2 regions of the Actinoallomurus sp. NPDC052274 genome follow, and region 1 is predicted to be linked to the other one. Evidence: predicted binding sites of a transcription regulator. Region 1 holds the regulator's gene; the other holds the start of a gene.
What was found. Region 1 encodes HrcA, which represses chaperone genes, less so after heat shock. Its sites were predicted from a motif close to TTGGCACTCTCNNNNNGAGAGTGCCAA; they were not measured.

Region 1 (15,106 bases):
CTGACCTACGACGCCGCGGGCCGTCTCGGCCGGCTGAGTCCGTCAGAAGGCGGGCGCGGCGCGTGAGGGAATTCACGGGGCAGCGGCCCGGCCGGTGCGTCGGCCGTGGCCGCGGCGGGTTCCGGGTCGTCCGAAGCCGCTGTCCGGAATCTCCGGCTTGTGGATGTTCGGGTTGCGTCATCCGATAAGGGGAATGGGTCGTGTCCGCGATGACCTAGGGAGGATCAGTGGACGCGGCCATGGCAGGGCCGGAGACGTGCGACGGCGACCCGCGGGGGCTCGACCGCGGCGCACCGGCCGAAATGACCATCATCGGGGCGATCACCCTTCCGGGTACGGAACGTTCGGTCGCCGACGGGCGCCGGTTCGTCCGGGAGACGCTCGGTGGGCGGCACCCCGCGGGCGACGCGGTGAAACTCAGCGTCAGCGAACTCGCCACCAACGCGGTCAAGCACACCGCGAGCGGTACGGGCGGCCAGATCACCATCAGGCTCGCCGCCGCCGACAACGCCGTCCGCGCCGAGGTGACCAACGACGGGGCCACCGGCCCGGAGCCACGGCTCGCGAACCGGCCGGAGGTGGACGCCGAGCACGGCCGGGGGCTGATCCTCATCGACACGGTCGCGGACCGGTGGGGCGTGACGCGAAGCGTCGACCGTACGACGGTCTGGGCGGAGTTCTCGTACTGACGACCGCGTCCGACGGTGACGCATCGCGGGCCTCCGGCCCGCTCGGCACCGGTAGAGCCCGGTGCGCCGTCAGAGGCACCCCCGCGCTGACGGCAGACTTGAGACGTGCCCTCGACCCTGCCCGACGGAGACCCGGTCCCGAACGACGGAGCGTTGCCCGCCAGTGCCCTCGACGGCCTCGGTGACCGCCCCTTCGGCTTCTACGTACACGTGCCGTTCTGCGTGACCCGCTGCGGCTACTGCGACTTCAACACCTACACCGCGACCGAACTGCGCGGCGCCTCCCGGGAGGCGTACGCCGACACGGCCATCGCGGAGATCCGGCTGGCCCGCCGCGTGCTCGGCGACGCCGACCTGCCCGTCCAGACGGTGTTCGTGGGAGGCGGCACGCCCACCCTGCTGCCCGCCGACGACCTCGGCCGGATCCTCGACGCGATCGACAAGGAGTTCGGCCTGGCGGCGGCCGCCGAGGTGACGACCGAGGCCAATCCGGAGACGGTCGATCCCGGCTACCTCGCGCGTCTCCGCCAGGCGGGCTTCACGCGGATGTCGTTCGGGATGCAGAGCGCGCGCCAGCACGTGCTGGCCGTCCTCGACCGTACGCACACGCCCGGCAGGCCGCAGCAGTGCGTCCGGTGGGCCCGGGAGGCCGGCTTCGAGCACGTCAACCTCGACCTCATCTACGGCGCGCCGGGGGAGAGCGCCACGGACTGGCAGGCCAGCCTGGACGCCGTCCTGGAGGCCGGTCCCGACCACGTCTCGGCCTACGCGCTGATCGTCGAGGAGGGCACCCGGCTGGCCGCGCAGGTCCGCCGGGGACAGGTCGCCGCGCCGGACGACGACGCCATGGCCGACCGCTACCTCGCCACCGAACGGACCCTGAGCGCCCACGGCCTGCACTGGTACGAGATCTCCAACTGGGCGGCGGACGAGGACGCCCGGTGCCGCCACAACCTCCTGTACTGGACCGGCGGCGACTGGTGGGGGATCGGGCCGGGCGCGCACAGCCACGTCGGCGGCACCCGCTGGTGGAACGTCAAGCACCCCGCCGCGTACGCCGACCGCCTCGCGTCCGGCGTCACCCCCGCGCACGCCCGCGAGGTCCTCGACACCGCCGACCGGCGGTTCGAACGCGTCATGCTGGAGCTGCGGCTGGCCGAGGGATGCCCGCTCGACCTGCTCGACGACGCCGCCGTCCGCCGCGCGGTCGCCGACGGACTCCTCGTCCCCGAGGCGTACGACGCGGGCCGCGCCGTGCTCACGCTGCGCGGACGGCTGCTGGCCGACGCGGTCGTCCGCGACCTGACCCCGTGAGGCGGACCGTCACCGGACGATGGGCCAGCAGAGCCACTTCGGGATGACGTACACCTCGCCTTTGTTCGCCCGCAGCGCGGCGATGATGAGAAAGACCACGTGCGCGACGCCGTACGCCAGCATCGCCGGGATGGCGACGATCGCGCCGATCCCGAGCGTCGCCAGGGAGACGACGAAGCCCGCGAGGATCACGAGGAAGCTGGTCACGGCGAGGTTCAGCGCCTGCGCGCCGTGAAAGCGCAGGTAGGGCGAGTGGTCCTTCCGCGCCAGATAAACGACGAGCGGCGCGACGAAGCCGACCGCGAACTGCCCGATGTAGGCGAGCATCGCCCACGTGGTCTCGTCGACCGCCGCGAAGCCCTGGCGCGGCGGCCCGTAGCCGTACGGGACCGGCGGTCCCGCGTACGGCGGCCCGGGTCGGTTCGGCGGCGCGCCGTAGGGCGGCGGTTCGGGCGGTCCGCCGTACGGCTGCGCCTCGGGGCCGGGCCGCGGCCCGGCCGGCGGGCCGTACGGGCCGGTGTGCGGACCCGGCTGTGCCCCGGCCGGTCCGCCGTACGAGCCGGAGTGGGGGCCCGGCTGCGGGCCGGTCGGCGGGCTGTACGGGCCGGGGTGGGGGCCCGGCTGCGGGCCGTACGGACCCGGCTGCGGCCCGGAACCGGGACCCGGCTGCGGCGACCCGTACCAGGGGCCACCGGGCGGCGGACCGTCCGGAGACGCCGGTCCGCTCATGAGCGGATCCGGCGGCTCGAAGGACGGCCGGGGGTCCCGCGGCTCGGGCGGGCGCTGGTCCTGAGGTTCGGATGGCCGGGAGTCCTGCGGCTCGGGCGGACGCGGGTCCTGAGGTTCGGACGGTTCGGAGTCTCGGGGCGCGGGCGGGCGCGGGTCCTGCGGCTCGGTCACGGGGTTTCCTAGCGGAAGATCGGCCAGGCGGCGATCGACGGCAGGCGGTACCACTCACAGCGGTTGGCGCCGATCGCGGCCTTGACGACGCAGAAGAACTCGACGGCGAGGACCGCCAGCAGGATCAGCAGCCCGGTCATCCCGATGAGGTACAGCGTCGAGAACGCGAGGAGGTTGCAGACGATCATCGCGATCGACAGGTTCAGCGCCTGGACGGCGTGGAACCGCGCGAATCGCGAGGATCGGCCCCTGGCCAGGTAGACGATGGCCGGGGCGACGATCCCGACGACGAACATCCCGACGTAGGCGGGAACGGCCCACCTCTCGTCCTCGTCGGTGACCGGCCCGCCGGGGGCCATCGGCTCGCGGTGCCGCTTCGCCGGCTTCGGCGGGGCGTGGCCCGCGCCATGCCCCGGGTGCCGCTGCGGCGCGCCGTACGGCTGCGGAGAGTATCCGCCCTGGTAACCGCCCTGACCGTACCCTCCTTGGCCGTAGCCGGCCTGGGGGTACCCCGGCTGCGGGTACGGCGCGTGCCCATGGCCTCCGTGCCCGGGACCGTACGCCTGGGCCCCGGGACCGGCAGGACGGCCAAGTCCGGAGCCGGGACGCCCGTGGCCCGGTTGCCCATAGGTCATCTGCCTGCTGCCCCTTCCGGCGGAACATGAGAATTTCGTGGCGAACGCGCAGTTTATGAGACGCACGCCGACGCCGGATGGTTTCGCGGACCTCAGCCCGATCGCGGCGCGGTGACGAAGTCGATGAGCTCCTCGACCCGCCCGAGCAGCGCGGGCTCGAGATCGGTGTACGCGCGGACCCGGCCGAGGATCGCCTGCCACACCTCGCCCGGCTCGCCCTTCCACCCGAGCGCGGCGATCACGCCTTCCTTCCAGGGTATCCCGCGCGGAACCCGCGGCCACGCGGGGATGCCCAGGACCGAGGGCTTGACGGCCTCCCAGATGTCGATGAAGGGGTGGCCGGTGACCAGGACGTACGGGGAGGAGACCTGGTCGGCGATCCGGCTCTCCTTGGATCCGGCCACGAGATGGTCGACGAGCACACCCAGCCGGCTTTCCGGCCCCGGGCCGAACTCCGCGACGATGTCCGGGAGGTGGTCGACGCCCTCGAGGTACTCCACGACGACGCCCTCGACCCGCAGGTCGTGCCCCCAGATCTTCTCGACGAGCTCCGCGTCGTGGCGGCCCTCGACGTAGATCCGGCTCTCCCGCGCCACCCGCGCCCGCAGGTTCGGCACGGCGATCGAACCAGACGCCGAACGGGCCGGACCCGCCGCCCGTACGGGACGGACGAGCGTCACGGGCTTGCCGTCGATGAGGAACCCGGCCTTCGCCAGCGGGAAGACCCGGCGCTTGCCGAACCGGTCCTCGAGGGTCACGGCGTCCTTCTCGCAGGCGACGACCGCACCGCAGAACCCGCTCGCCGGATCCTCGGCGACCAGGCCCGGCTCGGCGGCGACCTCGGGGATCTGACCCTTCCGCGGCCGGCGCCAGTCGCCGGACAGAACGTCGCGTCCATAGTCTTTGCTCCGCACGCGTCGCACCGTACCGGTCCGGCGGCGGGCGGGTCAGCCGCCCCGGCGCGCCCGTCCGGACGCGTGCCGGCCGGGGCGGCCGGTTCACCCCGCGTCGAGACGGCCACGCGTACGGGCGGGGGCCCGGGTGCGGCGCCGGGGGCGCGGAAACAGGGGCGGCGGCTATCCGGACCCGGATCGGCGGCCCAGGTGGTCGTGGCCGCGCCGGACGGCCTCCCGGAGCGTCTCGGCGGGGTAGGGCCAGCCGCCCGCGGCGAGGGCCTCCTCGACGTCCAGCCCGGCGGCGTGCGTCTCCCGCACCCGGCGGGCCACCATGTCGATCTCCTCCCGCTGCCGGACCGCGAACTCCCGATCCACCGGCGCGCCGTGACCCGGCACGAGCACGCCGTCGACGGTCCGCAGCAGGGCGGCGAGAGTGGCCGGCCACTCCAGCGGGAAGGAGTCGGCGCCGTACGCCGGCGGGCCGGACTGCTCGATCAGGTCACCGGTGAACGCGCACCGCGCGTCGGGCGTCCAGACGACCACGTCGCCGTCGGTGTGCCCCGGGCCGAAGTGCCGCAGCTCGACGACGCGGTCGCCGAGGTCGAGCTCGGCGCGGTCGGTGACGAGCCGGTCCGGCGCGAGCAGGAGATCGGTCTCGACCTTCTCCGCCCAGCCGGGGAACTCGCGCGCCAGCATGGGCCGCGCGGTCTCGGCCAGGTAGGCGGGCAGCGACGCGTGTCCCCAGCGCGCCCCGCCGGTGAACGCCGCGTTGCCGAAGCAGTGGTCGAAGTGGCCGTGGGTGTTGACGACGATGGGGTTCTGCACGCCGAGCTCCCGAAGGTCGTCGCGCAGGCGCACGCCCTGTGCCACACTCGCGCGGGTGTCGACGACGACGGCGTCCGCGGACCCGACGATGACCCCCACGGTCACGTCGAAGTCGGAATAACGACGCTGGAAACAGCGTTCCGCAATTTCGTGCCAGGTCACAGGAGTGACTCTGCCACGCTCGACGCGAGAACGTGATCCACCGGCGTCTCCTCCTGCGTGCCCCCGAGCCGTACACTTGGCACTCAGGGGAGAAGAGTGCCAGATTGAAGGGCTGTGGACACGGGAGGTGAGTGCGTGCTCGACGACCGGAAGCTCGCGGTGCTGCGGGCCATCGTCGAAGATTACGTGTCCACCCACGAACCGGTGGGCTCGAAGGCGCTGGTCGATCGGCACAACCTCGGCGTCTCGCCGGCCACGATCCGCAACGACATGGCCGTGCTGGAGGAGCAGGGATACATCGCCCAGCCCCACACCAGCGCGGGGCGCGTGCCGACCGACAAGGGATACCGGCTGTTCGTCGACCGGCTGTCCACGATCAAGCCGCTGTCCGCGGCCGAGCGACGCGCGATCGAGACGTTCCTCGCCAACGCCTACGACCTCGACGACGTCGTCAGCCGCACCGTGCGGTTGCTGGCGCAGTTGACGCGGCAGGTCGCGGTCGTGCAGTACCCTTCGCTCACGCGGTCGTCGGTGCGGCACGTCGAGCTGGTACCGATCGCCTCCGAGCGGCTGCTGCTCGTCGTGATCACGAACACCGGTCGGGTCGAGCAGCGGGCGATCGAGACGCACGGGCCCGTGTCCGACGAGGCCATCGCACACCTGCGGGCGCTGCTCAACGCGCGTCTGGACGGGTGCTGGCTGACCGACGTTCCCGACGCCCTCGCCGACCTGCCCGAGCAGGTGCCGGCCGGCGAGCGGGCGCTGGCGACGACGGTGCTGTCGGTTCTCCTCGAGAGCCTCGTGGAGAAGCACGAAGAGAAGATAATCATCGGCGGCGCGGCGAACCTCGCGCGCGCCGACTTGTCCCAGAGCCTCCGTGACGTGCTGGAGGCGCTGGAAGAACAGGTCGTCCTGATGCGGCTGCTCGGCGAGGCGGGGGACCCCTCCAGCCTCACCGTGCGGATCGGCACCGAGAACCCGCACGAGAGCCTGCGCACGACCTCGGTGGTGGCCACCGGGTACGGCGCCGGCGACCAGGCCGTGGCCCGGCTCGGCGTGCTCGGTCCGACGCGGATGGACTACCCCGGGACGATGGGAGCAGTACGCGCAGTGGCACGTTACGTCGGTCAGATTCTGGCGGGGTCGTAAGTGGCGAACGACTACTACGCGACCCTCGGGGTGCGCCGTGACGCCAGCGCGGACGAGATCAAGAAGGCGTACCGCAGACTCGCCCGTGAGCTGCATCCGGACGTCAACCCCGACCCTGCCACCCAGGAGCGGTTCAAGGAGATCACCCAGGCGTACGAGGTGCTCTCCGATCCGAAGAAGCGCGAGATGTACGACCTGGGCGCCGATCCGTTCGCCAGCGGCGCCGGGGCGGGAGCGGGCGGCTTCGGCGCCGGGTTCCCGTTCAGCGACATCATGGACGCCTTCTTCGGCACCGCGACCCAGCGCGGGCCGCGCAGCCGGGCTCGGCGGGGCCGCAACGGCACCGTCCGGGTGGAGCTCGACCTGTCCGAGACGGCGTTCGGCACCACGCGCGAGCTGACGGTCGACACCGCGGTGGTCTGCGACACCTGCTCGGGCTCCGGCACGGCCCCCGGCACGCACCCCGAGACGTGCGACATGTGCCACGGCCGCGGCGAGGTCCAGCAGGTCACCCGGTCGTTCCTCGGCCAGGTGATGACCTCCCGCGCCTGCCCGCAGTGCGGCGGCTACGGCACCATGATCCGCACGCCCTGCACGGAGTGCTCCGGTGACGGACGGGTCCGCACCCGCCGCACGATCAAGGTCCGCATTCCCGCCGGCGTCGAGAACGGCACGCACATCCAGCTCGCCGGCGAGGGTGAGGTCGGCCCCGGCGGCGGCCCGGCCGGCGACCTGTTCCTCGAGATCGTGGAGCTCCCGCACCCGATCTTCGAGCGGCAGGGCGATGACCTGCACTGCACCGTCCAGGTGCCGATGACGGCGGCCGCGCTCGGCACGTCGCTCACCGTCGAGACCCTGGACGGCCCCGAGGAGATCGACATCCGACCCGGCACCCAGTCCGGCCAGGTCATCCCGATGTACGGCCGGGGCGTCAAGCACCTCAACGAGAACGGCCGCGGCGACCTGATGATCCACGTGAACATCGAGACGCCCACCAAGCTCGACGAGGAGCAGGAGGAGCTACTGCGCAAGCTGGCGAGCCTGCGCGGCGAGGAGCGCCCGCCGGGCAAGTTCGCCCCGGGCCAGCAGGGCTTCTTCTCCCGCCTCCGCGACGCCTTCAACGGCCGCTGACCCTTCGCCGAGGCCCCCGCTCCCGATACCGGAAGCGGGGGTCTTCGCTCACCCGTCGGCCGACTGTGCCCGCTCCGCCGGTTCGGCCCGCCCTTCCGGTTCGGCCCGCTTCACCGGGGCGCGCATGAGCGCCGCGCCGCCGCCCGCCAGGACGATCAGCCCGGCCGCGAGCCCGAAGGCCGGCCCGGCCGCGTGCGGCGACGCGGCGCCGGACGTACCGCCCGCGCGGGTGCCGGTCGTCAGGGAGTGAAAGAACACGGTGCCGAGGAGCGCGACACCAAGGGTGCCGCCGAACTGCTGCACGGCGTTGAGCAGACCGGCGGCCGACCCGATCTCGTGCGGGCGCACCCGCGTGAGGGCGGTGGTGAAGAACGGCACCGTGAACAGTCCGTTCCCGACGCCGCACAGCGCGAGCGCCATCGGCAGGAAGACGGGGTACGCCCCCGCCCGCGCGGCGGCGTAGGCGGCGATGGCGGACACGAGACCGGCGAGCATGACGGCCAGCCCGACGAACATCATGCGCGCCCCGTACCGGGGCACCAGGCGCGTCCCCGACACCCAAGAGGAGACCGCCATTCCGCAGGACCACGGCAGCAACGTGAGCCCGGCGGTGAGAACGTCCTCGCCCAGGCCGACCTGCACCTGGAGCACGACGACCAGCATCAGCCCGTTCATCACCGCGAAGAACAACGTCGAGGTCGCCAGCGCCGCGGGAAAGCCCCGATCGCGGAAGAGACTCGGCTCGACCAGCGGCCGGCGGCCGCGCCGGGCACCGTACCGCTGCTGGACCCCGAACCCCACCAGGACCACGACCCCGGCCGCCAACGCGAGCCGGCCGCCGTCCGGCATGCCCGCGGCGCCGCTCTGGATCAGCGGGTGGACGACCAGTCCGGCGCCCGTGATCGCCAGTACCGTGCCCGGCAGGTCCAGGCGCGGTCGCACCGCCGCCCGGTCCTCGCGCAGGAGCGGGATCACGGCCAGCACGGCGGCGGCGAGCGGGACGTTGACGAGGAAGACCGCGCGCCACGAGGAGCCGAACAGGTCGGCGTGCGTGAGCACCGCGCCCAGCACCGGCCCGCAGATCGCCGCCAGACCCATGACCGGCCCGATGCTCCCCATCGCCCTGGCCAGCTCGGCGCCGTCGAACATGACGCGGATCAGCCCGATCGTCTGCGGGATGATCAACGCCGCGGCCGCCCCCTGGACCGCCCGCGTGGCGATCAGCGCGGCGGCGTCGGGCACCAGCGCACAGCACAGGGACGCAAGCGCGAAGGCCGTGACCCCGACCGCGAACACGCGCCTGCGCCCGACCATGTCGCCCAGCCGGCCGCCCGTGATCAGCAGCACGGCGAACGGCAGGGTGTACGCGGCGTTGAACCACTGGATGTCGGAGGCGGCGCCGCCCAGGTCGGCGTGGATGACCGGCGCGGCGACCTGCACGATCGTGGCGTCCAGCAGGTTCATCGCCTCCGCCGTGAGCAGGGCGGCCAGCGCCGCCCAACGCCACCGGTACGCCGAGCCCACGGCCACCGTGTCCCGTATCTCCATCGCCTGCTTCCCTTCGGTCGACTCGATGTCGCGGGTCAGCGTGGGGCGGCAGGGGTGAGTCATTCCATCTATGGCGCGGAATCGGCGGATAATTTCCATCGATACCGGATTCGGTGCAGGATTCGGCCATGCTCGACGACCTCGATCGCCGTGTCATCCACGCCCTGCACATCGACGGACGGGCGCCCTTCAGCCGGATCGCCCAGGTCCTCGGCGTGTCCACCCAGACCGTGGCGCGCCGCTACCGGCGGCTGCGCGCGGAGGCGGGACTGCGGGTCGTCGGCCTGACGGAGCCGGGCCAGGCCGGGCAGACCCAGTGGATGGTCCGGCTCACCACCACGCCGTCCACCGCCCAGGCCCTCGCGCGATCCCTCGCCCGGCGGCCGGACACCTCCTGGGTCAAGCTCGTCTCGGGTGGAACGGAGATCTTCGCGATCGTGCGCGCGCCGCACGGCGTGGAGGTCTCCCGCGCGCTGCTGCTGCGGGACATCCCGCGGAGGGCCGGCATCACCGCCGTCTCCGCACACTGCCTGCTGCACAGCTATCTGGGCGGCCCCACCGCGTGGCGCGGCACCACCCAGGCGCTCAGTGACCGGCAGCAGGCGCTGCTTCGGCCGGCCCACGCGCCGGCCGCCCCGGACGGAAACCGATCATGGGCCCCCGCAGATCACGCCCTCCTCGACGCGCTACGCCGTGACGGCCGCGCCTCGTACGGCGACCTGGCCACGGCGACCGGCTGGTCTCAGGCCACCGTGGCGCGCCGTCTCACCGACCTCCGCTCCCGAGGAGTGCTCTTCTTCGACGTCGAGATCGATCCCGTGCTCCTGGGCGCGACGACCCAGGCACTGCTGTGGATGGCCGTCGCACCGGCACGCCTGGACCACGTCGCGACCACCCTCGCCGGCCACCGCGAACTCGCCGTGGTCGCCGCCACGACCGGCCCCACCAACCTGCTCGCGCAGGCACTCTGCGCGGATCCGGCCGAATTGCACCACTACCTCACGCGGCGCCTCGGCGCCCTCGACGGGATCCACACCATCGAGACCGCTCCGATCCTCCACACGCTCAAGGCCGCGGGCTCGCTCGACTCCGCCGCACGCCTACGATCGGAGCCATGAGCCCACCCCTCTTCCTCAGCGACCCCGCACGCCTCGAGTCCGACCGGATCCTCCTCGACGGGCCCGAGGGACGTCACGCGGCGGCCGTACGCCGGCTGCGGCCGGGGGAGCGGGTCGACCTCGGCGACGGAGCGGGCGTTCTCGTCGAGTGCGTCGTCACCTCCGCCGAGCGGGACAGCCTGCGCCTCGAGGCCCGCGCGCGCCGGCGCGTCCCCCGCCCGGATCCCCGGATCGTGGTGGTGCAGGCCCTGCCCAAGGGCGACCGGGGCGAGCTGGCGGTCGAGACGATGACCGAGGTGGGCGTCGACGTCATCGTGCCCTGGACGGCCGCCCGCTGCGTCACCCAGTGGCGCGGCGAACGTCGCGCCAAGGCGCTCGCCCGGTGGCGCGGCGCCGCGCGCGAGGCGGCCAAGCAGAGCCGGCGTGCCTGGCTGCCCGAGGTGACCGAACCGGCCGACACGGCGACGGCCGCCGAACGCGTCCGCGGCGCCGCCCTCGCCGTCATCCTGCACGAGGAGGCCGACCGGCCGCTCAGCCGCGTCGACGTCCCGGCCACCGGTGACATCGTCGTCGTCGTGGGCCCGGAGGGCGGTCTCACCGACGACGAGGTCGCCGCGTTCGAGGCCGCAGGCGGCGTCACGACGCTCCTCGGCCCCACCGTCCTGCGCACCTCCACCGCGGGGGTGGCCGCGGCCGCCGTGCTCCTCAGCCGCGGCGGCCGCTGGTAATCCTCAGCTCACGGGGACGACTGGGCCGACGGCTGCTGCGCGCCGTTGGTCGGCGTGTCGGTCGTCGGCACCTGCGTCGGCGTCGTCGGCGGCGGCGGAGACGCCGGCTGGGTCGGCGGCGCCGACGTGGCCGTGTCCGGGCCGCACGTGACCTGCGGGGAAGGAGCCGGGCTCGCCGTCTGGTCGTCGGCCGAACCGATCGGCGGCCTGATCGGGTCCTCGCCCGGCGGGCACTTGTGCCCCGGGATGACGTGGGCGCCGGACGGGCCGGTCCTGGACGCCGACGGGTGCGGCACCGCGCTCACGTCCGGACGGGACGGATTCACCGGCGGCCAGGCGGTCACCACCTTCTGCCCCCCGGGCGCCGACGTGCCGTCGTCGTGCCGGTCCGCGGGGCTGAAGTGCCCCGTCTGCACGAACGTCTTCAGCGCCGGCGTCGTCGACACGGCGACCCCCGCGACCATGACCGCGGCGGCCACGGCCGCAAGCGGGCGCAGCCACGGGATCGCGAACCACGCGCCGAAGCGCCGCTCCTGCTTCTTCGCTATCTTGCCGCGGATCTGCTCAAGCCCCTCTGGAGAGGGCGTGACCGCTTCCGCTTCCGCCTGCAAGACACGGCGCAGACGCTCGCCGTACTCGTCGAAGGGTTCGGTCATTAAAGCTGCTCCAGAACGCTGCGTAGCGCGGCCATCCCGCGCGCGGTGTGGCTCTTGACGGCTCCCCGGCTGATCCCCATGGTGTTGGCGATCTCCGCCTCTGACAGATCACCGTAGTAGCGCAGCACCAAGGCCTCGCGTTGCCGGGTCGGCAGGCTCCCCAGGGCCTTGACCACGGCCGACCGCTCGAGCTCGACGATCGCGCCGTTCTCAGCGCTCGGCGCGTCCGGCAGGCCCTTGGGAGCGTACTTCTCGACGACCGCCCGGTGCCGCAGTACGGATCGTGACCGGTTGACCACCGACTGCCGGAGGTAGGAGAGGGCTTTCTCCGGGTCGCGCAGCCGCCGCCAGGCCCCGTGCATGGCGACGAACGCGTCCTGCACCACTTCCTCGGCCGTCGCCAGGTCACGCACCAGGAGTGCGCTGAGGCGTACGAGGGAACGGTAATGAGCGCTGTAAAGCGCGGTAACCGCCTGGTCAGCGTCCCACGCCACGGTCACAGCGCCCGTCGTTCCTCTGGCCACGAGGGTCTCGGTCACATCAGTAGGACGCGTGCCCTCGCCGTGAGGTTTACGAAAGGGCATTCCTCGTCTCGCCTTATCCGCCCGTCAGTGCCGTCGTCGGCTGTCGTCCTGATTGGACGCACGCCTTGACCCAGCAGGTTCGTGCGAACGTCACCCGGCCTCGGATTTACCGAAGGATCCGGCGCTGGGGGTTCGCGTGAAGGTAACGATAACCAGACAAGGGAGTGCCTTGGCCATAGTTACACGCCGGAGGCCGTAACGATTCGCGGACGGCCGCGACACCCCGTGGCGCGATAACATGCGCTGATCCTTGGCGAAGGAGAGCGCATTGACGGAACAGGACTGTTTGTTCTGCAAGATCGTGTCCGGGGAGGTGCCCGCGGACGTCGTTCGGGAGACGGATCGGACGATCGCGTTCCGGGACATCAACCCGCAGGCGCCGACGCATGTGCTCGTCATCCCGCGCGACCACCATCCGACCGCGGCGGCGCTCGCCGCCGAGGACGGCGACCTTCTCGCGGAGCTCGTCCGCGCGGCGCACCAGATCGCGGTCGCCGAAGGCATCGAGGAGACCGGGTACCGCGTGGTGTTCAACACCGGTCCCGGAGCGGGACAGACCGTGTTCCACGTGCACGCGCACGTGCTCGGCGGCCGCGGTCTGGGCTGGCCGCCGGGATGAGCGGGCGTCCCCGCGCGGTCGGAAATTGAGTGGCCCGGGCCGGTACCATGGGTGATACGCAGCCGAAGACCCGACGTGACCGGAAGGTAGGGGCGAAAAGGCCGCAAGGCCGCGCTATGGCCGAATCAACTCATACCGGGGCTGTGCCCGACGGCGCGCCCACGCAGATCAAGATCGTGATCCCCGACGATCACTCGATGGTCGCCCTCCTCGGCTCCCGCGACGAACTCCTGGAGGTCGTGGAGCGAGCCTTCGACAGCGACGTCCACGTCCGCGGCAACGAGATCACGATCACCGGTCGGCCGGAAGAGACCGACCTCGCCGCCAAGCTCTTCGAGGAACTGCTCGACCTGCTCAAGACCGGCACCCCCATCACGCCCGACGCGATCGAACGCAGCATCGCCATGCTGCGCGCCGAGACGTCCGAGCGGCCGGCCGAGGTCCTCACCCTCGACATCCTGTCGTCGCGGGGCCGCACCATCCGGCCCAAGACGCTGAACCAGAAGCACTACGTCGACGCGATCGACAAGCACACGATCGTGTTCGGCATCGGGCCGGCGGGCACCGGCAAGACCTACCTGGCCATGGCCAAGGCCGTGAAGGCGCTCCAGGCCAAGCAGGTCAACCGCATCATCCTGACCCGTCCGGCCGTCGAGGCCGGCGAGCGGCTGGGCTTCCTGCCGGGCACCCTCTACGAGAAGATCGACCCGTACCTGCGCCCGCTGTACGACGCGCTGCACGACATGGTCGACCCCGACTCGATCCCCCGCCTGATGGCCGCCGGCACCATCGAGGTCGCTCCGTTGGCATATATGCGTGGTCGTGCGCAGCCGACCTTTATGCCGGTTTTGACGCCCGACGGCTGGCGTCCCATCGGTGACCTCCAGGTCGGGGACCTGGTCATCGGGTCGAACGGCGAGCCGACGCCCGTCCTCGGCGTCTACCCGCAGGGCGAGAAGGACATCTACCGCGTCACCGCCCAGGACGGGGCGTGGACGCTGTGCTGCGGCGAGCACCTGTGGACCGTCCGCACAGCGTCCGACAAGCGGCGGGGCAAGCCGTGGCGGGTCCTGGAGACCCGGGAGATGATCGGCAACCTGCGCGCGGCGCACGCCCGGCGCTACGAGCTGCCGCTGCTCACCGCCCCGGTGCAGTACCCGGAGCGCGAGGTCCCCATGGACCCGTACGCGCTTGGCCTGCTGCTCGGCGACGGCTGCCTGACGGGCTCCACGACGCCGTCCTTCGCCACGAACGACCCCGAGCCCGCCGTCGCACTGGAAGATCTCCTGCACGGTGTCGAGGTCCGTCACAAGGGCGGCGTCGACTACATGCTCAACCGTGTCGCCGAGCCCGGCCAGGTCATCACCATCGTGAACCCGGTGACCGCGGTCGCACGTGAACTCGGGCTCTACGGCACCAGGTCGGCGACGAAGTTCGTGCCGGAGGTGTACCTCCACAACAGCGCGAACGTGCGTCTCGCCGTGCTCCAGGGGCTCCTGGACAGCGACGGCGGGCCGGTCATCCAGGCCGACCGTAGCTGCCGCATCCAGTTCACGACGACGTCGATCGTGCTCCGCGACGACGTCATCGCGCTCGTCCAGTCGCTGGGCGGTGTCGCCTACACGCGGCGGCGCCTGGCCGAGGGCCGCAAGCCCGGCCGGGCGAACGGCCGTGACGTCGGCTACCGGAGCGACGCCCACATCGTCGACATCCGCCTCCCCGAGGGCATCGAGCCCTTCCGCCTCGCCCGCAAGGCTGAGAAGTACCACGCGGCCGGGGGCGGCGGGCGGCCGATGCGGTTCATCGACGAGATCGAGCCGGCGGGCCGCGAGGAGTGCGTGTGCATCCAGGTGGCGGCTGAGGACTCGCTGTACGTCACCCAGGACCACCTGCTGACGCACAACACCCTCAACGACTCCTTCATCATCCTGGACGAGGCGCAGAACACCTCGCCGGAGCAGATGAAGATGTTCCTGACCCGGCTCGGGTTCGGGTCGAAGGTCGTCGTCACCGGCGATGTCACCCAGGTCGACCTGCCGTCCGGGCAGCAGAGCGGACTACGGGTCGTCCAGGACATCCTCGAGGGGCTCGACGACATCAGCTTCTGCACGCTGACCAGCAAGGACGTCGTACGGCACAAGCTGGTGAGCGC
Region 2 (15,106 bases), on a different contig from region 1:
TGCGCCAGGACGTCTTCGGCAGGTCCTGGTGGCGCCGGCCGGGCGGGCCGTCGGGGTCGTCGAAGCGGCGCCCGGCCTCGAGTACGCCGACGCGGTGCCCCTTCTCGGTGAGGCGGAGGGCGGTGACGCTGCCGCCGAAGCCCGATCCGATGACCAGGACGTCGTAGTCCATGCGTGCGCTCCTACCTGAGGCGAAGGCGTTTCAGCAGCTTCTGGCCGTTCGTGAGCAGGGCGGCGTACGTCTCGTACGACATGCCGAGGACCGGTTCGAAGCCGAAGCCGTGCTGGCTGGCGACCGTCTGGGCCTCGGTGTAGCGGAGCAGTCCCTCGGCGCCGTGCCGGCGGCCCACCCCGGACTCCTTCATCCCGCCCATGGGCGCGTCGTAGGAGCCGTACGCGGCGGCGTACCCCTCGTTGATGTTCACGGTGCCGGCCTTGATCCGGGCGGCCAGCCGGCGGCCCCGCCCGACGTCGCCGGTCCACACGCTGGCGTTGAGCCCGTACGGCGTGGCGTTGGCCAGGCGCACCGCCTCGTCGTCGGAGGAGAAGGGGTACAGCGCGACGACCGGGCCGAACGTCTCGCCCGCGCACACCTCCATCTCCGGCGCGATGTTCTCCAGGACGGTCGGTTCGAAGAAGTACGGCCCGACGCCGGGGCGCGGCCGCCCGCCGGCGAGGATCCGCGCGCCCTTCGCCACGGCGTCCTCCACGTGCCGGGTGACGGTGTCGAGCTGGCGCTGGGAGGTGAGCGAGCCCATGTCGGCGTCGAACCCGGCGCCCAGCCGCATGTTCTTGACCCGGTGCACGAAGCGCTCGGCGAACCGGTCGTAGATCTTCTCGTCGACGTAGAGGCGTTCGATCGAGATGCACAGCTGGCCGGCGTTGGTGAAGCAGGCGCGCAGGGCGCCCTGCGCGGCCCGGTCGACGTCGGCGTCGTCGAGCACCAGCATGGGGTTCTTACCGCCGAGTTCGAGCGAGTAGCCGATCAGCCGGTGCGCGGCCTTGTCCGCGATGGCCCGGCCGCCGCGGGTCGATCCGGTGAAGGCGACGTAGTCGGCGCCCTCGATCAGCGGGTCGCCGATCCGCTCGGGATCGCCGATCACCACCTGCCACAGCTCTTCGGGCAGTCCGCACTCGATGAGCAGGTCGAGCGCCCACAGGGTGGACAGCGCGGTCTGGGTGTCCGGCTTGTGGACGACCGCGTTCCCGGCGAGCAGGGCGGGCACGGCGTCGGTCAGGCCGAGGGCGAGGGGGTAGTTCCACGGCGAGATGACCCCGACGACGCCCTTGGGATGGCGCAGCTCGATGACGCGGGTGGCGGCGGGCATGATGCCCTGGCGGCGGCGCGGCCGCAGCAGGCCCGGGGCCCGGCGCGCGTGGTAGAGCGTGCAGCCCGCGGCGTCGAGGACCTCCTCGAAGGCGTGCCGGCGGGCCTTGCCGGTCTCGAGCTGGACGAGGTCGAGGATGTCCGCGCGGCGGTCGAGGATCGCGTCGTGGAACCGCAGGAACGGCTCGGCGCGCCGGGCCGGGGACAGCCGCGCCCACGACTCCTGGGCGGCGCGGGCGCGCTCGTACGCGGCGGCGACGTCCGCCCCGGTCGAGACCGGCAGCGTGGCGACCGGCTCTCCGCTGAACGGCGCGGCCATCCGGACCGTCGCGCCGCTGGAGGCGACGCGGGAGGTGAGCCGCTCGACCACCTCCGCGGGCAGGTCGGGAACGGTGACGCGCGCGTCGGTGGACGCCGCTGCGGGTGCGTTCATGCACGGAACTCTAAGACGCGAGTCCTCCTCATGGCTACTGCCCGGTAATGATTCGCCTGCGTGGTCAGCGCCACATCTCCTGTCCTCAATGCCATTTCGGTGCGTTCCGGAGTCACCTTGTTCTGCATTTGCTGGCTCGGATTGCGGTACACGGTGTATTCCGGAGAGTGAGGCGAGGAACCGTCGAGACGAGGGGGCAGAATGATCTCCGGCCCGGACCGGTCCACAGGCAACGAAGAGGTCCGCACACCCCGGCAGGAACGGCGGGCCCAGACCCGGGCCGCCCTCCTGGACGCGGCGGAGCGGCTGTGGGCGGAGCGGGGGATCCGCGGAGCCTCGCTCGACGAGATCGCCGGCCAGGCCGGGCTCACTAAGGGCGCGGTCTACTCCAACTTCGCCGGCAAGTCGGACCTGGTCCTCGCCCTGCTGGAGCGCTACACCCAGGCCGAGCCCGGCCTCGGCACCTGCCCCGCCCTGCGCGACTCCGAGCGCTCGCCGGACGAGCGGTCCGCCGACATCGGACGGCACTACGTCGAGCGGATGTCGGACGAGGAGACCCGGATGCGGGCGCTCCTGCTGGTCGAGCTGTGGCTGTTCGGGATGCGCGACTTCTCGGCGGGCTGGCGGATCGCCGACTGGTACCACGCCCGCCGGGAGGAGATCGCCGCCGGGCTGTCCACCGGCTCGTCAGAGATGTCCCCCGAGGACCGGGCCTCGCTCGCCATGGCGATCGAGTTCGGGCTGGCGCTGCAGCACCTGCTCGACCCCGACCGGGTGCCGGCCGAGCTGTACGGCCCCGGCGTCGGCCTCCTCCTGGGCTCGTCCCCGGAGTGACGCACGCCCCGGGCCGTACGGTCGGGCGTGCTCACCCGTACGGCCCGGGGCCCGGCGTCAGTTGTCGCTCTCGGCGGTGTCGTCGGCGTAGTCCGGCTCCACGACGCCGGACGCCTTCATCCCGGCGTCGGCGGACGTGATGGCCTTGCCGCGTCCGAAGACCGTGCCGAAGTTCGTGACGTAGCTCTTCTCCAGGGCGGCGTCGGCGATGGTGATCATCGCCTCGTCGTGGGCGTGGAAGCCGGGGTCGGTGTAGTTGCTGCTGCCGGTGAACACGACCTTCTGCGTCTTGCCCTGGTAGCGGCCGTCGAGCAGCAGGTACTTCGAGTGCTCGTACGCGTGGCCGTTCTCCGGCAGGTACCGCACCTCGGGACCGCCGTGGCGGCCGCCCTTCTTCGTCAGGTCCCGCAGGGCCGACTGGCCCACGTGGCCGAACACGACCTGGACCTGGCACCCGGCGTCGTCCAGCTTCCAGAGGCGCTGCGCGATCGGCCGCCAGGTGAAGTGGCCCATGACGATCCGGAGGCGGGTGCCGCCGGTGCACGACACCTTGTCCAGCGCCTGGCTGACCGGGTCGCCCGTCGACCAGGGGAAGAAGTCCATCCGGTACTTTCCGGCGCGCACGGTCCGGTGGTAATTGCCGGTGTGGTGCTGCTTGGCGAGGTCGTAGAAGTAGCGCCGGTAGGCCGCGTACACGCTCGCGCTCTTCAGCGTCAGCGCGTCGTTCCACTGCAGGTCACGCGCGTTGTACGTGGCGTTCGCCGAGGTCTGGACCACGACCTTCTTCGACTTGCGCGTGGTGGAGAAGAGGAAGAACTTGTTGTGGTTGAACTGCGGCCCGATGCAGCCCCGCCCCTTCGCGCACAGGGTGACCCAGGAGGACTTCTTCCGGTTCGTGCCCAGCGCCTTCTTCAGCGTCTTGTACGCCTTGTAGCCCGCGGACTCATTGTCCAGGACCACCCGCACGTTGACCTTCCGCTTCTTCGCCTTGACGAGCTGCGTGGCCAGGTCCTGCGTGGAGAAGTGGTACATCGCCACGTAGATGACCGCGCCCTTGGGCGCGCCGGCGATGAGCTGGGCGACCTGGGTCGCGATCGCGTGCTGCCTGGTCTTGCTGCCCGTCGGCGAGTTGAAGACCGGACCGGTCCGTACGCTCACCTTCTTCTTCTTCTTTTTGGCCTGAGCGCCGAGCAGTTCGGTCTCACTGAGCGCCTGCGCGTCGATGCCGGACCCGGCCGCCCGTACGGCGGCGGCGGCGCGCCCGTGCGCGGAGGGGGCGGCGTCACCCTCCGCCGCGATTCCGGCGACCAGCAGGCCGGTCGTCAGTACTGCCACCGTGCGCGTCAGCGACCTTGCCACGCGAACTCCTGTCCAAGCCGGATTTTTCGGGCATTAGCACCATTAGCCCGGAAACCCTACAGGAGTCGCTGCTGTCAAAAGCCGACATATGCCGGTATTCGTGGCGAACTGAACGGCCGGATCCGGCCGCCGGAATCTCAGATTCTCGGTAAACCTCAGGGAGTGGCGACCGGGACGATGTCCGGCGCCCCGCGACGGGTCGCGTCGGCGTCCTGGTCGTCCACCTGCGCCTGGGAGTCACGCTCCGCCTCGACGCGCTTGTGGTAGTACTCGATCTCCCGCTCGGTCTGCTCCGTCGACCAGCCCAGCTCGGGCGCGAGCAGTTCGGCGGCCTCGCGCGCCGCGCCGATCCCCCGGTCCCACGTCTCGATCGCGATCCGCGTCCGCCGGGTCAGCACGTCGTTGAGGTGCCGGGCGCCCTCGTGGGTCGCGGCGTACACCACCTCGGCGCGCAGGTAGTCGTCGGCGCCCTCGAGCGGCCTGCCGAGGTCCGGCCGCTCCTCGATCAGCGCGAGCAGGTCCTCCGTCAGCGTGCCGTAGCGCCGCAGCAGGTGCTCGACGCGCGCCACGTGCAGCCCCGAGGACTCGGCCAGGCGGTGCCGGGAGTTCCACGCCGCCTGGAAGCCGTTGCCGCCGACCAGGGCGATCTGGTCCGTGCAGGACTCCGGGACCTTGCCGTCCAGCCCGTGCGCGACCGCGTCCACGGCGTCCTTGGCCATCACCCGGTAGGTGGTGTACTTGCCGCCGGCGATCACGACCAGGCCCGGCACCGGGTGCGCGACCACGTGCTCGCGGGACAGCTTCGAGGTCTCCTCCGACTCGCCGGACAGCAGCGGGCGCAGCCCGGCGTACACCCCTTCGACGTCGTCATGGGTGAGGGGCGTGTTCAGCACGGCGTTGACGTGCTCGAGGACGTAGTCGATGTCGGCCTTGGACGCGGCCGGGTGGTCCTTGTCCAGGTCCCAGGCCGTGTCGGTCGTGCCGATGATCCAGTGCCGGCCCCACGGGATGACGAACAGCACCGACTTCTCCGTGCGCAGGATCACCCCGCTGGAGGAGTGGATGCGGTCCCGGGGCACCACCAGGTGCACGCCCTTGGACGCGCGGACGTGGATCTGACCGCGCCCGCCGACGAGCTCCTGGATGTCGTCGGTCCACACCCCGGTCGCGTTGACGACCTGCTTGGCGCGCACCTCGAGCTGCCGGTCGGACTCCAGGTCCCGCACGCGCACGCCGGTCACCCGCTCGCCCTCGCGCAGGAAGCCCACGGCCTGCGTGCGCGAGGCGATCTGCGCGCCGTACGCCGCCGCCGTGCGCAGCGCCATCATGACGTAACGTGCGTCGTCCACCTGGGCGTCCCAGTACTGGATCGCGCCGACGAAGGAGTCCCGGCGCAGCGACGGGGCGATGCGCAGCGCCTGGGTGCGCGTCAGGTGCCGGTGATGGGGCACGCCACGGTCCTGCCCCATCGAGAGCGACAGCGCGTCGTACAGGGCCACGCCCGCCCCGATGTAGGCGCGCTCCCACACGTGGTGGGTCATCGGGAACAGGAACGGCACGGGACGTACGAGGTGCGGCGCGATCCGGCCGAGCAGCAGCCCGCGCTCGGTCAGCGCCTCGCGGACCAGCTCGAAGTCGCGCTGCTCGAGGTAGCGCAGGCCGCCGTGGATCAGCTTGGACGACCGGGAGGAGGTGCCGGCGGCGAAGTCACGGGCCTCCACCAGCGCCACGCTCAGGCCCCGGGTCGCGGCGTCCAGGGCCACCCCGGCACCGACGATCCCGCCGCCGACGACGACGACGTCGAACTCCTCGCCGCCGCCGATCCGGTCCAGCGCCGCCGCGCGCTCGGCCGGGCCGAGCCGCGACCGGTTCACCTGGTTCTCAGCGTCCTCAACCGCCATGCCCTACTCCCTCGACGTCTGCGTCACCACGCTACGTCGGTACCCCGGCCGTCACAAAACACTTACCGGCCGACGCACTGCGTCAAAGGGACGGATGTGAGCTTCGGCACGCGTCTCCGCGCGGAGGGCTCAATACGGCTTAGTGCGGCGCCACCACGACCTGAACGCGCTGGAACTCCTTGAGGTCGGAGTAGCCCGCGGTGGCCATGGCCCGGCGGAGCGCGCCGATGAGGTTCATCGAGCCGTCGGCGACGTTCGACGGGCCGTACAGGATCTGCTCGAGCGTGCCGATCGATCCGAGCTCGACGCGCTTGCCGCGCGGCAGCTCCTCGTGGTGCGCCTCGCTGCCCCAGTGGTAGCCCCGGCCGGGCGCCTCCGTCGACCGCGCGAACGGCGACCCGACCATCACCGCGTCCGCGCCGACCGCGAGGGCCTTGGCGATGTCACCGGACTGGCGCATGCCGCCGTCCGCGATGACGTGGACGTACCGGCCGCCGGACTCGTCGAGGTAGTCGCGCCGGGCCGCCGCGACGTCGGAGACGGCCGTCGCCATCGGCACCGCGACGCCGAGGACCGTACGGGTCGTGTGGCCCGAGCCGCCGCCGAACCCGACGAGGACGCCGGCCGCGCCGGTGCGCATCAGGTGCAGGGCCGCCGTGTACGTGGCACAGCCGCCGACGATCACCGGGACGTCGAGGTCGTAGATGAACTGCTTGAGGTTGAGCGGCTCGGCCCGCCCGGAGACGTGCTCCGCGCTGACCGTCGTGCCGCGGATCACGAACAGGTCGACCCCGGCGTCGATGACCGCCTTGTGGTACTGCGCCGTGCGCTGCGGCGACAGTCGCGCCGCGACCGTCACGCCCGCGTCCCGGATCTCCTCGATGCGCCGCCCGATCAGCTCCTCCTTGATCGGCTCGGCGTACAGCTCCTGCAGCCGCCGCGTCGCCGCCGCGTCGTCCAGCGAGGCGATCTCGGCCAGCAGGGAGTCGGGGTTCTCGTACCGGGTCCACAGCCCCTCGAGGTCGAGCACGCCCAGGCCGCCGAGGCGCCCGATGGCGATCGCCGTCGCCGGGCTGACCACGCTGTCCATCGGGGCGACGACCAGCGGCATCTCGAAGCGGTACGCGTCGATCTGCCAGGCGACGCTGACCTCCTCCGGATCCCGGGTGCGCCGCGACGGGACGATGCCGATCTCGTCGAGCGCGTACGCCCGACGGCCGCTCTTGCCCCGCCCGATCTCGACCTCAGCCATGTACGTCCTCTCCATGCGCCGGCCGTGACCGCAGCGGGCCACGGCCGGAGGAAACTCTCAGCGAACCTGGTAGTTGGGCGCTTCGACGGTCATCTGGATGTCGTGCGGGTGGCTCTCCCGCAGGCCCGCCCCGGTGATCGGCATCAGCACGCCGTTCTCCTGCAGGTCGCCGATGGTGCGCGAGCCGGTGTACCACATCGCCTGCCGCAGGCCACCGATCAGCTGGTGCGAAACGGCGGCGATCGGCCCGCGGTAGGGCACCTGGCCCTCGATGCCCTCGGGGATCAGCTTGTCCTCGCCGGTCACGTCCTCCTGGGAGTACCGGTCCTTGCTGAAGGAACCGCCGCGCTCGCGGTTCTTCATCGCGCCGAGCGAGCCCATGCCCCGGTAGGTCTTGTACTGCTTGCCGTTGATGAAGATCAGCTCGCCGGGGCTCTCCTCACAGCCCGCGAGCAGCGACCCGAGCATCACCGTGTCGGCGCCCGCGGCGATCGCCTTGGCGATGTCGCCGGAGTACTGCAGGCCGCCGTCGCCGATCACCGGTACGCCTGCGGGCCGGCACGCCAGCGCCGCCTCGAAGATCGCGGTGACCTGCGGCGCCCCGACACCGGCGACCACCCGGGTCGTGCAGATCGAGCCCGGGCCGACGCCGACCTTGACGGCGTCCGCACCGGCGTCGACGAGCGCCTGCGCCCCGGCCCGCGTCGCGATGTTGCCCGCGATGACGTCGGCGCCGCTGTTGGCCTTGAGCTTGGCGACCATGTCGAGCATGCCGCGGGAGTGCCCGTGCGCGGTGTCCACGACCAGGACGTCGACACCGGCCTCGATCAGCGCCTTCGCGCGCAGCTCGGCCTCCTCGCCGACACCGACGCCCGCGCCGACCACGAGGCGGCCGGCGGAGTCCTTGGTGGCGAGGGGGTACTGCTCGCTCTTGGTGAAGTCCTTCACCGTGATCAGGCCGCGCAGCCGGCCGGCGCCGTCGACGAGCGGAAGCTTCTCCACCTTGTTGGCGCGCAGCAGCGCGAACGCCTCGTCACGGGAGACCCCGACCGGGGCCGTCACCAGCGGCATCCGGGTCATCACCTCGCGCACCGGGCGCGCGGCGTTGGTCTCGAACCGCATGTCGCGGTTGGTCACGATGCCGACGAGCACGCCGTCGGCGTCGGTCACCGGAACACCGGAGATCCGATAGTGGGCGCACAGCGCCTCGACGTCGGCGAGGGTGTCGTCCGGCGAGCAGGTCACCGGGTTGTTCACCATGCCGGCCTCGGAGCGCTTGACGAGGTCGACCTGCTGGGCCTGCTCGTCGATCGACAGGTTGCGGTGCAGCACGCCGAGCCCGCCCTGGCGGGCCATGGCGACGGCCATCCGCGCCTCGGTGACGGTGTCCATCGCGGCGGACACGAGCGGGATGCGCAGCGTGATCGATCGCGACAGGCGGCTCGTCGTGTCGGCGTCACCCGGTCCGAGATCGGAGTAGGCGGGCACGAGCAGCACGTCATCGTAGGTGAGCCCCTGGGGGGCGAACTTGGCGTGCTCGGGCGCGGAAGTCATGGGCATCATCCGGAAGGGGTCGCGGTGTCGGGCCTGATCAGCGAAGCGTTCCTCCCATCCTAGTCCGCCGCGTCGAACGACCGGCCAAGCGCGGCGACAAGGCACGAATCGGCGGCCGATACTCGGGTAGCGTGGGTTTGTGCACGATGACGCTCCGCTCGATCCGTTCGCGAATGATCCCGAGGACCCGGCGTCGGCGCTCGGCGACCCGAGCGACGAGACCGCTCCGCTGAGCACGACGGAGCGGGAGGACGTGCTGGCCGACCTCGCCGACCTGGAGGTCTTCCGCGCTCTCCTGGAGCCTCTCGGCATCAAGGGCCTCACCGTCGAGTGCGGCGACTGCGGTCGCGCGCACCACATCGACTGGGACCTCCTGCACGGCAACCTGCGCCACCTACTCGACGAGGGGTTGCCCCGGGTCCACGAGCCGGCCATCGCCGCGGCCCCCGAGGACTACGTCAGCTGGGAGTACGCCCGCGGGTACGTCGACGGCGTCATCGACAGCGAGGAAGGCCAGTCGAGCTAGGCGTCCAATGCCTGGCCGGTGGATCATGCGCTGGTCGACCTGTGCGTGTGCGGACCGTGTCGGCCGGGCAGAGTCCGCCCGCCGGGCGGAGCGTCGTTTCTGGTGGTGTCTACTCAGGGGAGAGAATTCTTCTCTCAGTAGACGCCGATAAGACAGGCCGGACGACCCGGGTGGGTGATCTGTCGAGATCGCCCGCCATCTCCTTGGGGCGGTCGTGCGGGGCCGTACCGGATGCTCGGCAAAAGCCCCGCCCATGGTGCCCGACATGCGGGGAAATCCGCCGCTACCGGACGCGTCGCTCCGGTGCCTTACCGGGCGCGTACCGTCCGGTCCGGCGCGCCCGCCTTCGGCTCGGTGACCTGGTGCCGCGCCCGGCGCTGCGGCGCGATGGCGGTGTCATCAGGCTGCGGGGTCGCGGTCGGAGTCGAGACCGGCGAGGGCGACTCGGTCGGCGTACCCGGCGACGGGGTCGAGGTCGGGGTCGCCGAGGGGCTGCCGGAGGGCCGCGCCGAAGACGGCGCCACGAAAGCGGAGCCGCGCCCCTTCTTCGGAGTGTGCGACGCGGACGCCTTGGTCGTGGTCGGTGTGGGGTCCGCCTTGCCGGCGGGGGTCCGGTCCACCGCGGGCCGGGGTCCGCTGGGGAGCGGCCGGCCGATCGACTCGATGCGGGCCTTGGAGCGTTCCGTGAGCTGGTGCCGGGCCGATGGAGCGTGCGCCTTCGGCCCGCCGCCGCCCGCGACCGCGGCGCCGGCCGTCGTCAGCATGACCGCGACCGCGCCGAAGGTGACGAACGCCCGGACCACGGGGCGTCCGGAGGTCTTGGACGTCGCGCAGGAGACGCGGGCGGGGGCGGGCAGTGGTGGTGCGCCCGCGTCCACGTCGGCGACCAGGGCGGCCAGCAGACGGGCGGCCGGGTCGTCGGAGACGGCGGATCCGGAACCCGGATCGGTGACGCGGCGTGCGGCCAAGGCGTCGAACAGATCGCCGCTGCTGGTGATCTCACTGAGGTCGAGCGGCTCGGGAGTGGCGGAACCCCCACCGGTCAAGCGATCGACTCCTCACTCGCCATCGCTCGAAGACGGGCGAGAGCCCGGTGCTGGGCGACGCGTACGGCCCCGGCTGACATGCCCAGTACATTACCGGTCTCCTCGGCGGACAGACCCGCCACCACCCGCAAGAGGACCAATTCCCGTTGATGATCCGGCAACCGGTCGAGAAGGTCCCGCGCGCGCTCCGCCTCGATGTAGCGGACGACCGTCTCCTCCGGGCCCGGGCCCTCGTCGGGGCCGTCGGGCAGGTCCTCGGTCGGCACGGCCGCCCGGATGGCGCTGCGCAGCGCGTCGGCGATCTTGTGTGACGCGATGCCGAAGACGAAGGACGCGAAGGGGCGGCCCATGTCGCGGTAGCGCGGCAGCGCGCCGAGGACGGCGATGCACACCTCCTGGGCGACGTCGTCCGCGATGTGGTATTGCCCGGACACCCGGCCGAGCCGTGCCCGGCAGTAGCGCACGACCATCGGGCGGACCCGTCCGATCAGGGATTCGACCGCTTCGCGGTCTCCCTGGACGGCAAGGATCGTGAGTTCCCTGAGGTCATTGTCGTCCGCCTTAGCCGGTCGTCTCCCCCGTAGTTCGGCGGTGGCACCCCGAACCGCGGCCCCGGCGATCGCTCCCTCGGTCACGAAAGCATGATGCCCACCGAGATCGCGCCTGTCTGCATCGTTGACGACAACGGAATGGTCACAGTGCTGATCCCAACGCGATTGCGGTCGCTGAGTGTGACCACGCGAACGATCACGGTCGCTGAGTGTGATGGCAGCGTCGATCGCGGTCACCGACCGTGCCCGATGAACGACGGATGCCCCCGCCAGGCGCGTGGCGAGGGCATCCGTGTGATCCGCCGGCCGCGGTGTCGCGGCCGATCGATGATCAGTGACCGTGGCCGTGGCCGTGGCCGCCCGCGGCGGCGTCCGGCTCCTCCTCGGGCTTGTCGGCGACGAGCGCCTCGGTGGTGAGCAGCATGCCGGCGATCGACGCGGCGTTGCTGACCGCGGAGCGGGTCACCTTGACCGGGTCGATGACGCCCTGGGCGATCAGGTCGCCGTACTCACCGCTGGCGGCGTTGAAGCCGGAGCCGACCGGCAGCGTCTCGACCTTGGCGACGACGACGTAGCCTTCCCAGCCGCCGTTCTCGGCGATCCAGCGCTGCGGCTCGACCAGGGCGCGGCGGACCGCCTCGGCGCCGGTGGCCTCGTCACCGGACAGGCCGAGGGCGTCGAAGCCCTCCTTGGAGACGTGCACCAGCGCGCTGCCGCCGCCGGAGACGATGCCCTCCTCGATCGCCGCGCGGGTGGCGGAGATGGCGTCCTCGAGGCGGTGCTTCTTCTCCTTGAGCTCCACCTCGGTCGCGGCGCCGACGCGCAGGACGCAGACGCCCCCGGCCAGCTTGGCGAGCCGCTCCTGGAGCTTCTCGCGGTCCCAGTCGGAGTCGCTGCCCTCGATCTCGCGGCGGATCTGGCGGATCCGGTCCTCGATCGCGGCCGCCTCGCCCGAGCCGTCCACGACCGTGGTGGCGTCCTTGGTGACCGTCACGCGCCGGGCGCGGCCCAGCACGTCGAGGTCGACGCTGTCGAGCTTGAGGCCGACGGCCTCCGTGACGACCTGGCCACCGGTGAGGACGGCCATGTCCTCCAGCATCGCCTTGCGGCGGTCGCCGAAGCCCGGCGCCTTCACCGCGACGCTGACGAACGTGCCGCGCAGCTTGTTCTGCACGAGGAGCGCCAGGGCCTCGCCCTCGACGTCCTCGGCGACGACCAGCAGCGGCTTGCGGGTCTGGGCGACCTTCTCCGCCAGCGGCAGGAACTCCGTGACGTTGGAGATCTTGCCGTCGTGGATGAGGATGTAGGCGTCCTCGAGGACCGCCTCCATGCGCTCCGGGTCGGTCACCATGTACGGCGACAGGTAGCCCTTGTCGAACTGGAGACCCTCGGTGAACTCCAGCTCCAGGCCCATCGTGTGGGCCTCCTCGACGGTGATGACACCGTCCTTGCCCACCTTGTCGAACGCCTCGGCGATGAGCTCGCCGATCTTGGCGTCCTGGGCGGAGATGGTGGCGACGTGCGCGATCGACTCCTTGTCGGTCACCTCACGGGCCGACTTGAGCAGCTGCTCGGAGACGTAGTTGGCGGCGGCGTCGATGCCCCGCTTGAGGCTGATCGGCGACGCGCCGGCGGCGACGTTGCGCAGCCCCTCGCGGACGAGCGCCTGCGCCAGGACCGTCGCGGTGGTGGTGCCGTCACCCGCGATGTCGTTGGTCTTGGTGGCGACCTCCTTGGCGAGCTGCGCGCCAAGGTTCTCGTACGGGTCGTCGAGCTCCACCTCACGCGCGATGGTGACACCGTCGTTCGTGATGGTGGGGGCGCCCCACTTCTTGTCGATGACGACGTTGCGGCCGCGCGGGCCGATCGTCACCTTGACGGCGTCCGCGAGGGCGTTGACGCCACGCTCAAGGGCGCGGCGCGCTCCCTCGTCGAACTCCAGGATCTTCGGCATTGGGAAGCTCCAAGTATGGATGTCCGGGGACGTGCGCAGCCCCGGCCACCCTCAATGGGGTACGACCGGGGCGGCGCATCTGTTCGGGTGTCTTACTTCTCGACGACGGCGAGCACGTCGCGGGCCGACAGAACGAGGTACTCCTCGTTGTTGTACTTGACCTCGGTGCCGCCGTACTTGCTGTAGAGGACGACGTCCCCGACCTTGACGTCGAGCGGTACGCGCTTCTCGCCCTTGTCGTCGAAGCGACCCGGCCCAACGGCGAGGACGGTGCCCTCCTGGGGCTTCTCCTTGGCCGTGTCCGGGATGACCAGACCCGACGCGGTGGTCTGCTCGGCCTCAAGAGGCTGGACGACGATGCGGTCCTCGAGCGGCTTGAGAACAACCTTGGTGGCGGTCGACACGATCTGACCTTCCCCTTCGATTGCGTATCCTCGGCCGACCAGATCGGCCAGCCGCATGTTGGAGACGCGACGATGGTGGCCTGCCGTCGCGGGTGCCAGACCAGCCTGTCGCTTGATTGGCACTCTCATAGGGAGAGTGCCAGTTGGAGATTATGCCGGGGTCCGGGAACCCGTCAACACGGACCCCCGCGCGCCGCCCACCTGTCGTTATATGAGCCGTTTGTGAATCTTCGCCGGTGGCCAGCTGCGTCCCGGGTGCGTCCGGCGACTACCGTCGTCGGGTGGACATCGCCGCGTTCGAGGAGCTCCTCACCCCGGAAGGTCAAGAACTGCTCGGCGAGATCGGCGCCGCCGGTGCCGACGAGCGCACGCTGCCTGCCATGGTCGCCCGCCTGCGGGCCCGCCACCCGGCCGACCTCGTCGGCGCCGCGCTGACGCAGGCCCGGCTCCGGGAGCGCGGCCGGGCGAAGTTCGGCGCCGACGCGGACCGGATGTACTTCACCCCGCAGGGCCTCGAACAGGCCACCCGGGCCAGTGTCGCCCGCCACCGGGCGCGGCGGTTCGCCGACCGGCTCTCCCCGGGTGGCCGGGTGCTCGACCTCGGCTGCGGCATCGGCGGCGATCTCCTCGCCCGCGCCCGTACGGGCGTCGGCGGCGTAGGCGTCGAGCTCGATCCGCTCACCGCCGCCGTCGCGCGGGCCAACCTCCGCGCCTTCGGCCTGGCGGACCTGGCGGACGTACGGACCGGCGACGCCGCCGCGCAGGACCCGGGCGGGTACGCCGCCGTCTTCGCCGACCCCGGCCGCCGTACGGCCCGCGGGCGGGTGTTCGACCCGGACGCGTACCTGCCGCCGCTCGGCACGGTGCTGGACCTCGCCGGCCGCGCGCCGGGCGCCTGCGTCAAGGTCGCCCCGGGCATCCCGCACGAGGCGGTCCCGCCGGGCGCGGAGGCGGAGTGGATCTCCGACGCCGGAGAGGTGAAGGAGGCGGCGCTGTGGCTCGGCGACCTGGCGGGCGACACGCCGCGCCGGGCGACTCTGCTGCGACAGGACCGGGAGCCGGCGACCCTGGTGGCCGATCCGGCCCTGGGGGCGCCGCCGGTGGCCGGCTGGCGCCGTTATCTGTACGAACCGGACGGCGCCGTGGTCCGGGCCCACCTCGTCGCCGAGGCCGCGGCCCTGCTCGACGGGGCCCTGGCCGACCCGCGGATCGCCTACATCACCTCCGACGTGTCGCGCGCGACGCCGTTCGCGCGCCCGTACGAGATTTTGGACGTCCTGCCGTTCGGCGTGAAGCGGGTACGGGCGGCGCTGCGCGCCCAGCGGACGGGCACTCTGACGATCATGAAGCGCGGCTTCGCCGGAGACGTGGAACGGCTGCGCCGCGACCTGCGCACCGACGGCACCGAGGCGCGCGTCCTGGTGCTCACCCGCGTGGGCGACGCCCCGACCGCCCTCATCTGCCGGGAGGCCTGAGCGCGCGGGGCACGCGCGGCGCGGGCGAGATCGCGAGCGCCCGCATCCGGCGGCAGGGCAGGTCGTCCGTCCAGGGCTGGGGGCGACACGCCAGAGTCCGGCAAAGACCACGGTGACGGCGGTGTCCGCCTGACTACTCTTGGCGACCGGCAGGTCGCGCCGCGGGCGCGATGACGGGCGCCCGCGATCCGGGTGCGGGCGAAGACGGGGGACGACGATGGCCGACGCCGTACTGCGGTGTCCGAAGTGCGGTGCCGGAATGGTGACCTTCCAGCGAAGCGGCATCGTGTTCGAGGAGTGCTCCCGCTGCCGCGGGGTGTTCCTCGGACGGGGCGAGCTCGACCGCCTGATGTGGCGCGGCACCTCCCACACCCCCGCCGTCTGCGGCCACCCGGCCGGGATCTCGTACGAGGGCCGGCATCGCCGCGCCTGAAAAAGGGCGCTTTGCCGCACCGGACATAATCTCTTTCCCCTGAATTTCTTTTCTCCG

Region 2: a site for HrcA is predicted at 13,258-13,284, ahead of groES (co-chaperone GroES). Genes of this name have one in related genera too.

The regions. Positions count from the first base shown of each region.
Region 1 is NZ_JBFAUT010000040.1:56,478-71,583, reverse strand. It holds gene AB0K82_RS29140 (ABATE domain-containing protein) at 1-4, shown strand, start outside; gene AB0K82_RS29135 (ATP-binding protein) at 228-689, shown strand; gene hemW (radical SAM family heme chaperone HemW) at 795-2,003, shown strand; gene AB0K82_RS29125 (DUF4870 domain-containing protein) at 2,013-2,903, opposite strand; gene AB0K82_RS29120 (DUF4870 domain-containing protein) at 2,912-3,538, opposite strand; gene AB0K82_RS29115 (DUF3097 domain-containing protein) at 3,631-4,452, opposite strand; gene AB0K82_RS29110 (MBL fold metallo-hydrolase) at 4,615-5,421, opposite strand; gene hrcA (heat-inducible transcriptional repressor HrcA) at 5,557-6,570, shown strand; gene dnaJ (molecular chaperone DnaJ) at 6,571-7,701, shown strand; gene AB0K82_RS29095 (MFS transporter) at 7,750-9,312, opposite strand; gene AB0K82_RS29090 (Lrp/AsnC family transcriptional regulator) at 9,378-10,367, shown strand; gene AB0K82_RS29085 (16S rRNA (uracil(1498)-N(3))-methyltransferase) at 10,364-11,095, shown strand; gene AB0K82_RS29080 (hypothetical protein) at 11,104-11,751, opposite strand; gene AB0K82_RS29075 (SigE family RNA polymerase sigma factor) at 11,751-12,290, opposite strand; gene AB0K82_RS29070 (histidine triad nucleotide-binding protein) at 12,604-12,954, shown strand; partial or broken gene AB0K82_RS29065 (PhoH family protein) at 13,071-13,778, shown strand; partial or broken gene AB0K82_RS29060 (phosphate starvation-inducible protein PhoH) at 13,767-14,594, shown strand; gene AB0K82_RS29055 (PhoH family protein) at 14,748-15,106, shown strand, end outside.
Region 2 is NZ_JBFAUT010000016.1:134,310-149,415, forward strand. It holds gene AB0K82_RS16540 (GMC family oxidoreductase) at 1-172, opposite strand, end outside; gene AB0K82_RS16545 (succinic semialdehyde dehydrogenase) at 183-1,760, opposite strand; gene AB0K82_RS16550 (TetR/AcrR family transcriptional regulator) at 1,962-2,594, shown strand; gene AB0K82_RS16555 (phospholipase D-like domain-containing protein) at 2,652-3,953, opposite strand; gene glpD (glycerol-3-phosphate dehydrogenase) at 4,109-5,854, opposite strand; gene AB0K82_RS16565 (GuaB3 family IMP dehydrogenase-related protein) at 5,994-7,106, opposite strand; gene guaB (IMP dehydrogenase) at 7,164-8,660, opposite strand; gene AB0K82_RS16575 (DUF5319 domain-containing protein) at 8,800-9,186, shown strand; gene AB0K82_RS16580 (hypothetical protein) at 9,495-10,232, opposite strand; gene AB0K82_RS16585 (sigma-70 family RNA polymerase sigma factor) at 10,229-10,852, opposite strand; gene groL (chaperonin GroEL) at 11,115-12,737, opposite strand; gene groES (co-chaperone GroES) at 12,830-13,144, opposite strand; gene AB0K82_RS16600 (SAM-dependent methyltransferase) at 13,423-14,616, shown strand; gene AB0K82_RS16605 (zf-TFIIB domain-containing protein) at 14,834-15,049, shown strand.